One region of the Sinorhizobium sp. BJ1 genome, then DNA from elsewhere that is predicted to be linked to it. Evidence: predicted binding sites of a transcription regulator. Region 1 holds the regulator's gene; the other holds the start of a gene.
The links. Region 1 encodes LexA, which represses DNA repair genes until DNA is damaged. Its sites were predicted from a motif close to TGTTCNNNNTGTGTTCNG; they were not measured.
Positions count from the first base shown of each region.

Region 2: a site for LexA is predicted at 2,923-2,940, ahead of CO676_RS05395 (energy-coupling factor ABC transporter ATP-binding protein). Genes of this name have one in related genera too.

Region 1 is NZ_NWTH01000005.1:452,641-458,527, forward strand. Features, by position in the region: gene CO676_RS10605 (DUF2264 domain-containing protein) at 1-1,248, shown strand, start outside; gene CO676_RS10610 (hydroxyacid dehydrogenase) at 1,245-2,255, shown strand; gene CO676_RS10615 (TIM barrel protein) at 2,252-3,022, shown strand; tRNA gene CO676_RS10620 (tRNA-Ala) at 3,143-3,218, shown strand; gene CO676_RS35190 (hypothetical protein) at 3,453-3,620, shown strand; gene lexA (transcriptional repressor LexA) at 3,863-4,573, shown strand; tRNA gene CO676_RS10640 (tRNA-Cys) at 5,018-5,091, opposite strand; gene CO676_RS10645 (hypothetical protein) at 5,264-5,554, opposite strand; tRNA gene CO676_RS10650 (tRNA-Asn) at 5,696-5,770, shown strand.
Region 2 is NZ_NWTH01000003.1:407,703-413,589, reverse strand. Features, by position in the region: gene CO676_RS05410 (class I adenylate-forming enzyme family protein) at 1-1,039, opposite strand, end outside; gene CO676_RS05405 (biotin transporter BioY) at 1,044-1,607, opposite strand; gene CO676_RS05400 (energy-coupling factor transporter transmembrane protein EcfT) at 1,639-2,244, opposite strand; gene CO676_RS05395 (energy-coupling factor ABC transporter ATP-binding protein) at 2,238-2,918, opposite strand; gene CO676_RS05390 (winged helix-turn-helix domain-containing protein) at 3,038-4,237, shown strand; gene tldD (metalloprotease TldD) at 4,310-5,725, shown strand; gene CO676_RS05380 (GNAT family N-acetyltransferase) at 5,736-5,887, shown strand, end outside.

The DNA of each region.
Region 1 (5,887 bases):
GTGCCGCGCGTCGATCACTACATCCCCTTCGCGATGCATTTCTATAGCCTCATCTACTCGCGCCTCGTCGAGGATGACCACGCCAAGCGCTATCGCGAGCGCGCCCTCGCCTTTGCTCAGGATTTTCGTCACTGGTTCGCCGAGGATGGAGCAACCGTCCCCTTTGGCCGCAGCCTCACCTATCGCTTCGCCTGCGCCGGTTTCTGGTCGGCGCTGGCCTTCGCCGATCTCGAGGCGCTGCCTTGGGGCGAGATCAAGGGGCTTTGTGTTCGCCACCTCAGATGGTGGGCCGACAAGCCGATGACGCACAGGGACGGCGTGCTGTCGATCGGTTACAGCTATCCGAACCTCTTGATGTCGGAAAACTACAATTCGGCGGGCTCGCCCTATTGGGCGTTCAAGGCCTTCCTGCCGCTCGCAGTGGACAATGACCATCCGTTCTGGACTTTCACGGAAACGCCTCCTTCACCGCCCTCCGAAACGGTTGCGCTCCGTCATCCGGGCATGGTGATGATGCCTTGCAAGGGTGACGTCGTGGCGCTTTCCTCCGGCCAGGAGAACCGGCAGATGCGCTTCGGCTCGGAAAAATATGCGAAATTCGCTTATTCGACGCGCTACGGCTTCAGCGTCGAGAGCGACGAACGGGCCTTTGCCGGCGGGGCCTTCGATTCCATGCTGGCTTTCAGTGACGACGGCATTCATTACCGCGTGCGCGAGACCAACGAAGAGGCGCGGCTTGATGGCAATGTGCTCTTTTCCAGGTGGTTGCCCTGGCCGGATGTTGTCGTTGAGACATGGCTGCTGCCGGCCTCACCCTGGCATGTGCGAGTGCACCGGATCACGACTCCGAGGCCGCTTGAAACAGCCGAAGGCGGCTTTGCCATCGCCAGACGAGACTTCGAGGCCGACACGCTTTCCGCGTCGACAGGCGAGGCCTATGCCATCGGGGAAGAGGATTTCAGCGGAATTCGCGACCTCGGCTCGATGGTCGCGCGCCAAGGTCTGGCGCAGAAGGCGCCACCAAATACCAACCTCATCGCCGCAAAGACGTTGATACCGCAACTGCGGGCTACGATTCCCGCTGGCAAAACGATTCTTCGCTGTGCCGTCCTGGCGGTTCGCGACATCTCGGCCGTAACGAGCGACTGGGACGTTCCGCCCGCCGCCCCGGACATCGCCGCGTTGCGCGCCATCGCGGAGCAAGGCGTGACCGTCAGTGCCATGCAGGCGCCGGGGCGCAAGCCATGACCCGCCCGGCGCTGGCTTTTGCGATGCAGCCCGAAAGGACGGAACACGTCCTGACGCCGGAACTTCTCGCGCGGGTCGACGGTCTTGCGCGCATACTCGATCCGCAACCGATGACTGTGTTCGGCGACAGCCGGTCGAAGCGGTTGCTCGCCGAAGCGGAAATCCTGGTAACCGGCTGGGGCGCTCCACGCTTCGATGCGGCCGTTCTTCGGTCGGCGCCCCGCCTTCGCCTCGTTGTCCATGCGGCAGGAACGGTCAAGGGCCTGATCGACACGACTGTGTTTGATGCGGGAATAACCGTGAGCCATGCGGCCGTGGCCAATGCCGTGCCTGTCGCAGAGTTCACGCTCGCGGCAATCATTTTTGCGGGCAAGCAGGTCTTTCGCTTCCGCGATCTCTATGCCGCCGACAGAGGACGCCAGCGGACCCTGATCCTGCAGGGACAGGCGATTGGAAACTATCGCCGCACGATCGGCATAGTGGGCGCCTCGCGGATCGGAAGACGGGTGATCGACCTCCTTCGCCCCTTCGATTATCGGGTGCTGCTCTACGATCCGCTGGTCGGGCAGGAATGCGCTTCCGGCCTCGGTGGGGAAAAAGTTGAACTCGATACGTTGATGGCGAACTCGGACATCGTCTCGCTGCATGCGCCGGCGCTGCCCGAGACGAGGCACATGATCGACGCACGGCGGCTGTCCTTGATGATGGACGGGGCAACCCTGATCAACACGGCGCGGGGGGCGCTCGTCGATCAAACCGCGCTCATCGACAGGTTGAAGACGGGCGCGATCAACGCCGTCATCGACGTCACAGATCCCGAGGTGCCGGAAGATGCGTCGCCTCTTTATGATCTGCCGAACGTTTTCCTGACCCCGCACATCGCCGGCGCCGTCGGCCTCGAAAGGACACGTCTCGGCGAAATGGCTGTCGATGAAATCGAGCGTTTTCTTGAGGATCGGCCGCTGCTATTCGAGATCCACAAGAGCGACTTGGAGCGCATGGCATGAGCAATTTCGAAGCCGGCCTCTGCACCGTCACCTTCCGTAGCTTGCCCCCGGACAGAATTGTCGAGCTGGCCAGAGAAGCCCGGATTGCCGCAGCCGAATGGGCGGGGGATGCTCATGTTCCTCCCGGGAAGACATCCATAGCCCGGATTGTCGGGCGCCTCAGCAAAAGGGCTGGACTGACGACATCCTACGGCTCCTACGTCGCGCCACCGACCGACGACCTTTCCGAATTCGTGCGCGCAGTTGAAAGTGCGACCGCGCTCGGAGCCTCGAATATCCGCATTTGGCCCGGCACGCGCCGGCGCGATTCCAAGGACTACAACGCCGCTGAGAGACGCGCTGCGGCAGATGCGATCCGCGACATGGGCGCCGAGGCCGCGCGGCACGAGGTGACCGTGTCGTTGGAATATCATCCGCAATCCCTGACGGACACGACCGATTCGGCATGCCGCCTGATCGAGGCGATCGCCCACGACAATGTCTATCTCTATTGGCAGCCGCGGCCCGGGCTCGCGGTCGAGGAGGCGCTCGCCGAGGTCGCGCGGGTCGGTCAGCATGTGTCCCATGTCCACGTCTTCGCCTGGGACCGGGAGCGTAACCGCTTTCCCTTGGCGTCGGCGGCCGACTACTGGCGCACGATCCTCTCCGCCCTTCCGCGGTCTCGCTGGATCGGGCGGCGATTTGCGATGCTGGAATTCGTCGCCAATGACGACCCGGCCGCCTTTCTCGAGGATGCCGCGACACTCGAGCAAATCCTCACCCCGTGAAGAAGCGGGCGCCGCGGCGCGTACCCTTCTCGACCCCAACTTTAGGAAAACATGCGGTCGTCCCGGCACAAGGATGGACTGGCGAAGGCGGTGAAATCCGCCTATATACTTTGGTTTGCTGGGGTCGTAGCTCAGTTGGGAGAGCGCCGCAATCGCACTGCGGAGGTCGAGGGTTCGACTCCCTTCGACTCCACCAGGATTTCCCTCGCCGGAACACCACCAGAAACTGCATTCGCGCCTCACCTGCCGCGATCGCCTGTCCCGAAAGTAAAGGAACGCCGGCCGGACCCCTGGAGGTTGGTGGCACGGCGTTTACACGGACCGAAACGGACTTCTGGCATCGGCCCTCGCTTGCCAAAGAGCGTGATTTGAGAGAGACTTAGCTACTGGCATCATTGCATATCGGCAACTCCCGGAAGTGGAGAACATCATGCCCCTCAAATCTCTGATCGCCGTCACTGCAATCACGCTTCTCACACTTTCAGGATGCGCTTCGACGGGTGCAACGGGCAACACAACCTACACCCAATGGTACGGCCCCTATCCTGAACCTGATTTCGACGTTCTTAGCCCCGGCGGGTTGCGTCTCGCCTACTAGGAAGTGCTCGTCAGGCCGACGCGCAGGTCCCCCCGGACGAAGAGGACGTTCGCCCGAGGTGCGACGCTGCGCCGAAAGCGCCTCTCGCCAACACTTTGTCACTCCGGTCCGGCAATGCTCCCGGTTGCCGCGACGCGCCTCGACGCCCGGCTAAAGTTCACGGAATATTAAGTGCTTGCGGAACACATATGGAACGGATAGTTTCTGTTCTTGATTTGTTTCGCGAATCTGGAGTGACGCGCATGCTGACCCGCAAGCAACAGGAATTGCTTCTGTTCATTCACGAACGGATGAAGGAATCCGGGGTCCCGCCGTCCTTCGACGAGATGAAAGATGCGCTCGATCTCGCGTCGAAGTCGGGCATCCACCGGTTGATCACGGCGCTCGAGGAGCGCGGTTTCATTCGTCGGCTTCCCAATCGGGCCCGTGCGCTCGAGGTCATCAAACTGCCCGAGGCCTATTCGGCTCCCTCTCAGCCGCGACGCGGCTTCTCGCCGAGCGTCATCGAGGGCAGCCTGGGCAAGCCCCCGCTCGCGCCGAAGCCTGCGCCGACGCCGGTCGACAGCGCGTCCATGACGGTGCCCGTCATGGGGCGGATCGCCGCGGGCGTGCCGATTTCGGCCATTCAGAACAACACCCACGAAATTTCCGTACCGGTCGAGATGATCGGCAATGGCGAGCACTACGCGCTCGAAATCAAGGGCGATTCGATGATCGAGGCGGGCATCCTCGATGGGGATACGGTGATTATCCGAAACACGAGCACCGCCAGCCCGGGAGACATTGTCGTGGCGCTGATCGACGACGAGGAAGCAACCTTGAAGCGATTCCGCCGCAAGGGCGCATCGATCGCACTCGAGGCCGCGAATCCGGCTTACGAAACCCGGATATTCGGTCCCGACCGGGTAAAGATTCAGGGCAAACTCGTCGGCCTGATGCGGCGCTATCACTGAGCGGCTTGGGCAGTCTTGGCGACTTGTTAAGTGTTCGTCTGCCTCGGGCGCAAATATTAGGGCCACCACCGAACTATCTTTTGCCTGGAACCGCTCACGTCCGGCAAGCCCCCGGTCGTTCCCACTGCCACAACAGACGGGACTTACCTCCTTCGGCGCCGTCATTCGGCGAAAGTCGGAGGAAGCACATGGCAGAGGTCAGGAAATCCCCGGGGCGCGATCGTCGCCGCGTTGCTGCGGAACAGCCCTAGCTCACCGAAGAACAGGCTCGAAAGATCATCAAGGAAGCCGGCAATTCGCGCGCGAACGCGAACGCCATGGCGGAGAACGTCGAGAAGGCGTAGAGACCGGTGCGGGCGATAGGCCGACCCGGCGTTTTCGAATGTCCGGCCTTCGGCGCGATTCAAACCGATCGCGCTGAGCGGTGATATTTAAGGAATTGTTTGGAGGCCTCGCCCGGAATTGAACCGGGGTACAAGGATTTGCAGTCCTCTGCGTCACCACTCCGCCACGAGGCCTCTCGTGCTCGGAAAATCGAGCGATGGCGGGCGTTTAAAACGAATCCATGTGGAGCGCAAGAGGGAGAGGTCTAAAAAGGACATTCGCAAATAGCTTTGAACAGCCTGCAAGGCGGCACCGTTGGTGCCTGCGATTTATGGCGTTTCAATCGGCGTCGCTGCGGAGCGTGGCCTACTTCCCCGATGAATTCTGCGTTCCCCGTCGACGGGCCCACCAGACGGCGAGCTTGCGGCGGGCACGGCGCACTGCAGGAATGTCGTGGGACAGGACGAGCAAGCCGAGCGGAACCATCCAGAAGCCGAGGACCGGCAGAAAGCCGAGCAGACCGCAAACAACAAGTAGCGAGCCGATCAAAATCCGCAATACAGGCGAGTCGGGCAACGGGATCCGCCACTTGCCGAGCACGATTTGACGCGTTTGCGGATCGATGCCGAAGTACCTCTTCTTGCCGCCGTTCGTCATCACGCCTCTTTCATCCAACTTCCCAACAGTTGGTGCTTTCTCCACAGGCCCGCAACCGGCACCGTAGATTTTTTTTGAAAAACCGCTTGGCAAATCGACAAAGCATTTGTATTAGCAGCCTCACTTCTGCGGCGCAGATGATCCCTGGTAGCTCAGCGGTAGAGCACTCGACTGTTAATCGATAGGTCGCCGGTTCGAATCCGGCCCGGGGAGCCAGTTTCAGAAAAGGCCTGCACCTCATAGTGCAGGCCTTTTTAATTGCATCTTCAAAGACTTACCGTGACATGCGTACGCGTGAAGCCCCGTGGAGTACGATTAGATTTTTCCATTCTG
Region 2 (5,887 bases), on a different contig from region 1:
GCGCGCTTTCGACGAAGATCGTCCCGGTTTCCCCCGGCGACAAGCTATTGCCGTGATCGTCGAGGACGGCCAGCCGGACGCCAGGGAATGCCTTGCCCACCGCGGTCGCCGCGTGACGATCGTCTGCGCCGGCGACGGTGATGAAGCCAAGTTCCGATGCGCCGTAATATTCGGTCACTTCAGCCGTCGGGAAGGTGCTGGCGGCAGCGCTCCGGTCCGCCGGCGTGAGCTTGGCGCCGGCGACGGTGATCTTTTCGACGGAGGTCAATGCAGCGCCTTCGGCCTGTTCGCAAAGCCGCCGCAGCATTGTCGGCACCAGCACCAGGCGTTTTGCATCGGCGCCGCCAATAACTTCGAGCGCCTGGCGCGGCTGGAAATGACGTGCGCCGATGAATTCGGCCCCCGCCGCAAGGCTCTCGACAAGCGCGTAAAGTGCCAGTCCGTGTGCCAGAGGTCCGGGCGCGTAGGTCGTCGTTTCCGGTCCAATGCCGAAGAAATTCCGACCAGTTTCGAGGCTGAGGCGCCAGGATCTTCGGTCGCGGATGATCGCCTTCGGCTCGCCGGTGGTGCCGGAGGTGAAGACTACGAGAAAAGGTTCCGCCCGGTCGCCGACGCGAATCGGTGACGAACCGTCGAAGGCCTCTAGTGCATGCGTTTGCCCGGCGGAGGGCACGTCCAGTTGCAGAAGATCGCCGTCCGCGCGGATGACGATCTCCGGCCGCAGTTTTTCCGTCATCCGCCGGCGCGTCGATGCCGGCTGGTGCGGATCGATGAGCGCGGCACAATTGCCGCCCGACGCCGCGGCGATGAAGGCCGCGGCAAAGAGCGGGTGATTGCCGGTTTCGAGGGCAATCAGCCGCACGCGGCCGGAAAGCACGCTGTGCCCGGTTGCGTGCAAGGCCGATTGTTCGATCGCATAGAGAATGTGGCCTGCCGCGGCAGCAAGCTCGCCGAATGTGAAAACCCGGCCCTCCATGCGGAAGGCCGGGGCGTGCGGGCGCTCGCCCGCATGCAGCATTATGGCGCTCGCAAGCGGCATCGCGTCAGGCGCGGGCCGGCAGCAGCGGGTAGCCGGCGTAGACGGCGCGGGCGGCGAGCGTCGCGATCGCCGCCTTGAGGAGATCGCCCGGAATGAACACGAGCGAACCGGTCGCGGCGGTCATCAGCGGCGTGCCGGTAACCGCGGAGAGCCACGGAACGCCGATCGCGTAGAGGACGACGATGCCGCCGATCACCGAGGCGAGGAAGAAACCGACGAACTGGCGCCCTTCCGAATTTCCCGGCTGTACGAAGCGCTCGGCGATCAGGCCGGTGACGTAAGCGGCGACCGCCCAGCCGAGGATGAAGCCGCCCGAGGGGCCGGCGAAGACGGCGAGCCCACCGCGGCCGCCCGACAGCACCGGCAGGCCGATGGCGACCAGGAGGATGAACAGCAGGAACGATAGCGCGCCGCGTCTTGCGCCGATGATGCAGCCGGCGAGCATGACGCCCATCGATTGCGCCGTGATCGGAACGGGGATGAAGCCGAGCGTGATCGGCGGAATGAGGCCGAGCACGACAACGATTGCGGCGAAGAGCGCAATGAGGACGAGGTCTCTGGTGTTCATGTGGTCCTACCCTTTATTAGAAAGCGCGAATTTATTGGCGGCGAAATCCGCGGGCGTCAATGGCCGCGGCGATCGTATCCGCATCTTTCAGCGTCAGGATGATCAGCGGCCCGATGATCGTCAACGGGCGGATTGGCAGTCCTCGCGCGCGGTGCGCCTCGCTGATCGCCTGATACCGGGCGAAGATATCCGGAACGAAGCGCAGGACGAGGCCGAGCGCCAAACTGACATCGGCCGCCCGCAACAGGCCAAGGCGCTCCAGGGGCTTCAGAAGGATGGTGATCTCGTCCATGAAGGCGCCGATCGTCGTCGTCGCCGTGACGGCGGCGGCAAGGAGTACGAGGGCCGTCAACCGCAGGATGAGAGCGACCACCTGGGGGACCGGAACAAGGAAGAGATTGACCGCGGCGAGCACGAGGATAGTGAACAGGACGAAGCCGACGCGCGAAAACGCTTCGTGCGCCGTCATGCCGAGGGAAAGATAGAGCGCACCGCAGCCGAGAAAGGCCGGCAGCAGCAGAAGCGGCGAATTCGTGGTGAAGAGCGCCACGCTGAGGACGAGGAGCGCAGTGAGCTTCAGGCGCACCGGCACCCGGTGGAACCAGCTCCGTCCTTCCACATAAAGGCTCGTCAGCATCCGGCCACCTCGTGATAGTAGCGGATGGTATCGTCCGGACTCCCGTCGGCGACGAGACGACCCTCATGAAAGAGCAGGAGCCGCTCCACCCCTTCGACCAGCCCGAGGTCGTGGGTGATGACGATCGTGTCCTCATCGAGCGCATCGATGGTTTCTGAAACCATGCGGCGGTTGCGCAGGTCGAGCTGGTTGGTCGGCTCGTCGAGGATCAGGATTCTCGGTCCGGTGACGACGACGCTCGCCATGGCGACGAGCTGCGTTTCCCCGCCGGAAAGCTCGTGCACCCGCCGCCGCGCCAGATGGCTGACGCCGAAACGGGACAGCACCGCTTCCGTGCGCGACGAAATTTCGTGAGCCGGCAGCCCGCGATTCTTGAGCCCGAACGCAATGTCGTCGGAAACGATAGGCATGATCAACTGGTGCTGCGGATTCTGGAAGATGAAGCCGGCTTCGGCAAGCACCGCCCTATCGTCCTTCACCGTGTCGAGTCCGTTGACCGAGACACGGCCCGTCGTCGGCTTGACGAGCCCGTTGATCAGTCGCGCGAAGGTCGTCTTGCCGGAGCCGTTGAGGCCGATGATGCCGATCCGCCGTTCGTCGAGGGCAAGCGTCAGGGGGTGGAGCGCAACCCGTTCGCCGAACCGAACCGTGCAATCGGTAAAGCGGATGTCCAATCCCAGTTCCTCGTGAGTTGTCGTGGGTGGCTCTATAGGCAACTCGATCTGCAAGGGCAATGCGCTTCGCTTCGCGGGGTGTATTTGAAAATTGGGAATAAAAGCCTACTCTCTCTTGCATGATGATTCGCCTCTCCAACCGCGATGCCCGGCGCATCTTTCTCGCCAAGCAGGGTCTCTCTACAGCGCCGCATCGCGCGCTCGGCAAGGAGGGTCTCCTGCGGTTGATCCAGGACATCGGTTTCGTCCAGGTCGACAGCATCGCAACCGTGGAGCGCGCCCATCATCAGATCCTGTTTTCGCGTAACCAGACCTATCGACGCGAACATCTGAACGAGCTCCTCGAGGAGGACGGCGAACTCTTCGAGCACTGGACGCACGATGCTTCGATCATTCCGAGCGCCTTCTTCGTCTATTGGAAACATCGCTTCAAATGGGAGAGCGAAACGCTCCGCGAGCGCTGGCGCAAATGGCGCGGTGAGGGGTTCGACGCGGGCTGCGACGAAACCTACGAGCGGATCGCCAGCGGCGGGGCGGTCATGGCGCGCGACCTGAAAGAGGATCATCACCAATCCGGCGGCTGGTGGAACTGGCATCCGTCGAAGACCGCCCTGGAGGTGCTCTGGCGGCAGGGCAGGCTCGCGATCGCCCGTCGCGTCAATTTTCAGAAGGTCTATGACCTCACCGAACGGGTCATTCCGGCGCATCACTACGAAGGCGATGTGAGCCATCCCGAATTTATCGACTGGGCCTGCCGGAGCGCACTCGAACGCCTCGGCTTTGCAACGCATGGGGAGATCGCCGCCTTCTGGGATCTCGTCTCGCCCGAGGAGGCGAAGACCTGGGTTGCCGATCATCGCGACGAACTTTGCGAGATCGTCATCGAGGCCGCCAATGGCGGCAAGCCGCGGCCGTCCTATGCCTTCGCGGGCTTTCCGGACAATCTCGGCGATCTTCCAGATCCGCCTTCGCGCATTCGCGTGTTGAGCCCCTTCGATCCCTTGCTACGCGACCGGAACCGGACAGAACGGCTGTTCGGCTTCTTCTACCGCATCGAGGTCTTCGTCCCGGAGGCGAAGCGCGAATACGGCTACTATGTCTTTCCCCTTCTCGAAGGCGACCGGCTGATCGGCCGGATCGACATGAAGGCCGACCGCAAGCGTGGCAGCCTCGACGTCCGGCGCCTCTGGCTCGAAGACGGTGTAAAGGCGTCGTCCGGCCGTATCGAGAAGGTGATGGCCGAACTCGATCGGATCGCCCGCTTCGCTGGCGTCGGAGACGTCAATCTGCTCGACGGCTGGAACGCCGCGCGGTCCTGATCGATTTTTCTTGGCTTGCGGCGCCGGGCTTCCTAAATGGAACGAGAATCCTTCACGACGCGGAGCAGAACGATGGACACCAACCTCATAAGCCTCTTCGATGCGGACGAGGCGACGGTCCGCAAGGTTCTCTCCGAGACGCTTGCCGGCGCCGACGACGGCGAACTCTTCCTCGAACATGCCCAGGCGGAGGTGCTCTCCTTCGACAATGGCCGCCTGAAGGGCGGCAGCTTCAACACGGACCAGGGCTTCGGCCTGCGGGCGGTCGCCGGCGAAGCGGTCGGTTACGCCCATGCCGGGGAACTATCGGTTGCCGCCTTGAAGAGGGCGGCGGACGCGGTAGGGCAGGTGACCCGCGGCTATTCCGGCTCCTATGCCGCTGCCCCGCAGCGCACCAACAAGAAGCTCTATGGCGATGAAAACCCGATCGGCGAACCGAGCTTCGAGACCAAGGTAACGTTGCTCCAGGAGATCGACGCCTACCTGCGCGCCAAGGAGCCCAAGGTCAGGCAGGTGACGGCGACGATCGCCGCAAGCTGGCAGGTGGTGGACATTTTGAGGTCGGATGGACATCGCGTTCACGACGTGCGGCCGATGACGCGCATCAACATCTCGGTCGTGGTTGGCGAGGGTGATCGGCAGGAGTCCGGTTCCTTCGGCATCGGCGGACGGCGCGGCTTTGGCGATTTCATCACGGAAGAGAACTGGAAGCGCGGCGCCGACGAGGCGTTGCGGCAGGCGCTCGTCAATCTCGAAGCGATCGATGCGCCGGCGGGAACGATGGACGTCGTGCTCGCTTCCGGCTGGCCGGGAGTGATGCTGCACGAAGCGGTCGGTCACGGTCTGGAAGGTGATTTCAATCGCAAGAAAACCTCTGCCTTCGCCGGGTTGCTCGGCGAGCAGGTGGCGGCCAGGGGCGTCACCGTCGTGGATGACGGAACGATCGAGGCGCGGCGCGGTTCGATCTCGATCGACGACGAGGGCACGCCCTCACGCTACAACGTCCTGATCGAGGACGGCAAGCTCGTCGGCTATATGCAGGACCGGCAGAATGCGCGGTTGATGGGCATGAAGCCGACCGGCAACGGCCGCCGCCAGGGCTATGCCCATGTGCCGATGCCGCGCATGACCAACACCTACATGCTCGCCGGCGACCGTGCGCCCGATGAAGTCATCGCCTCGGTGAAGCGAGGCATCTATGCCGTTTCCTTCGGCGGCGGCCAAGTGGATATCACCTCGGGCAAGTTCGTGTTCGGCTGTACCGAAGCCTATCTCATCGAGGGTGGCAAGGTAGGCGCGCCGGTCAAGGGCGCGATGCTGATCGGCAACGGGCCGGATGCGATGAAGCGGGTGACGATGGTCGGCAACGATATGAAGCTCGACACCGGCATCGGCAATTGCGGCAAGGGCGGCCAATGGGTGCCTGTCGGCGTCGGCCAGCCGCATCTCAGGATGGACCAGATCACCGTCGGCGGCACCCAGGCATAGGCAAGTCGGAATGACCAGCCAGTCGCGAGAAACTCTGCAAATCCGGCGTTTTTCCGCGGCAGATGAGGAAGGTGTCATAGACCTTATCCTGCCAATCCAGCAGGAGGAGTTCGGCATCGCCGTCACTGCCGAAGATCAGCCGGATCTTCGGGCAATCCCCGA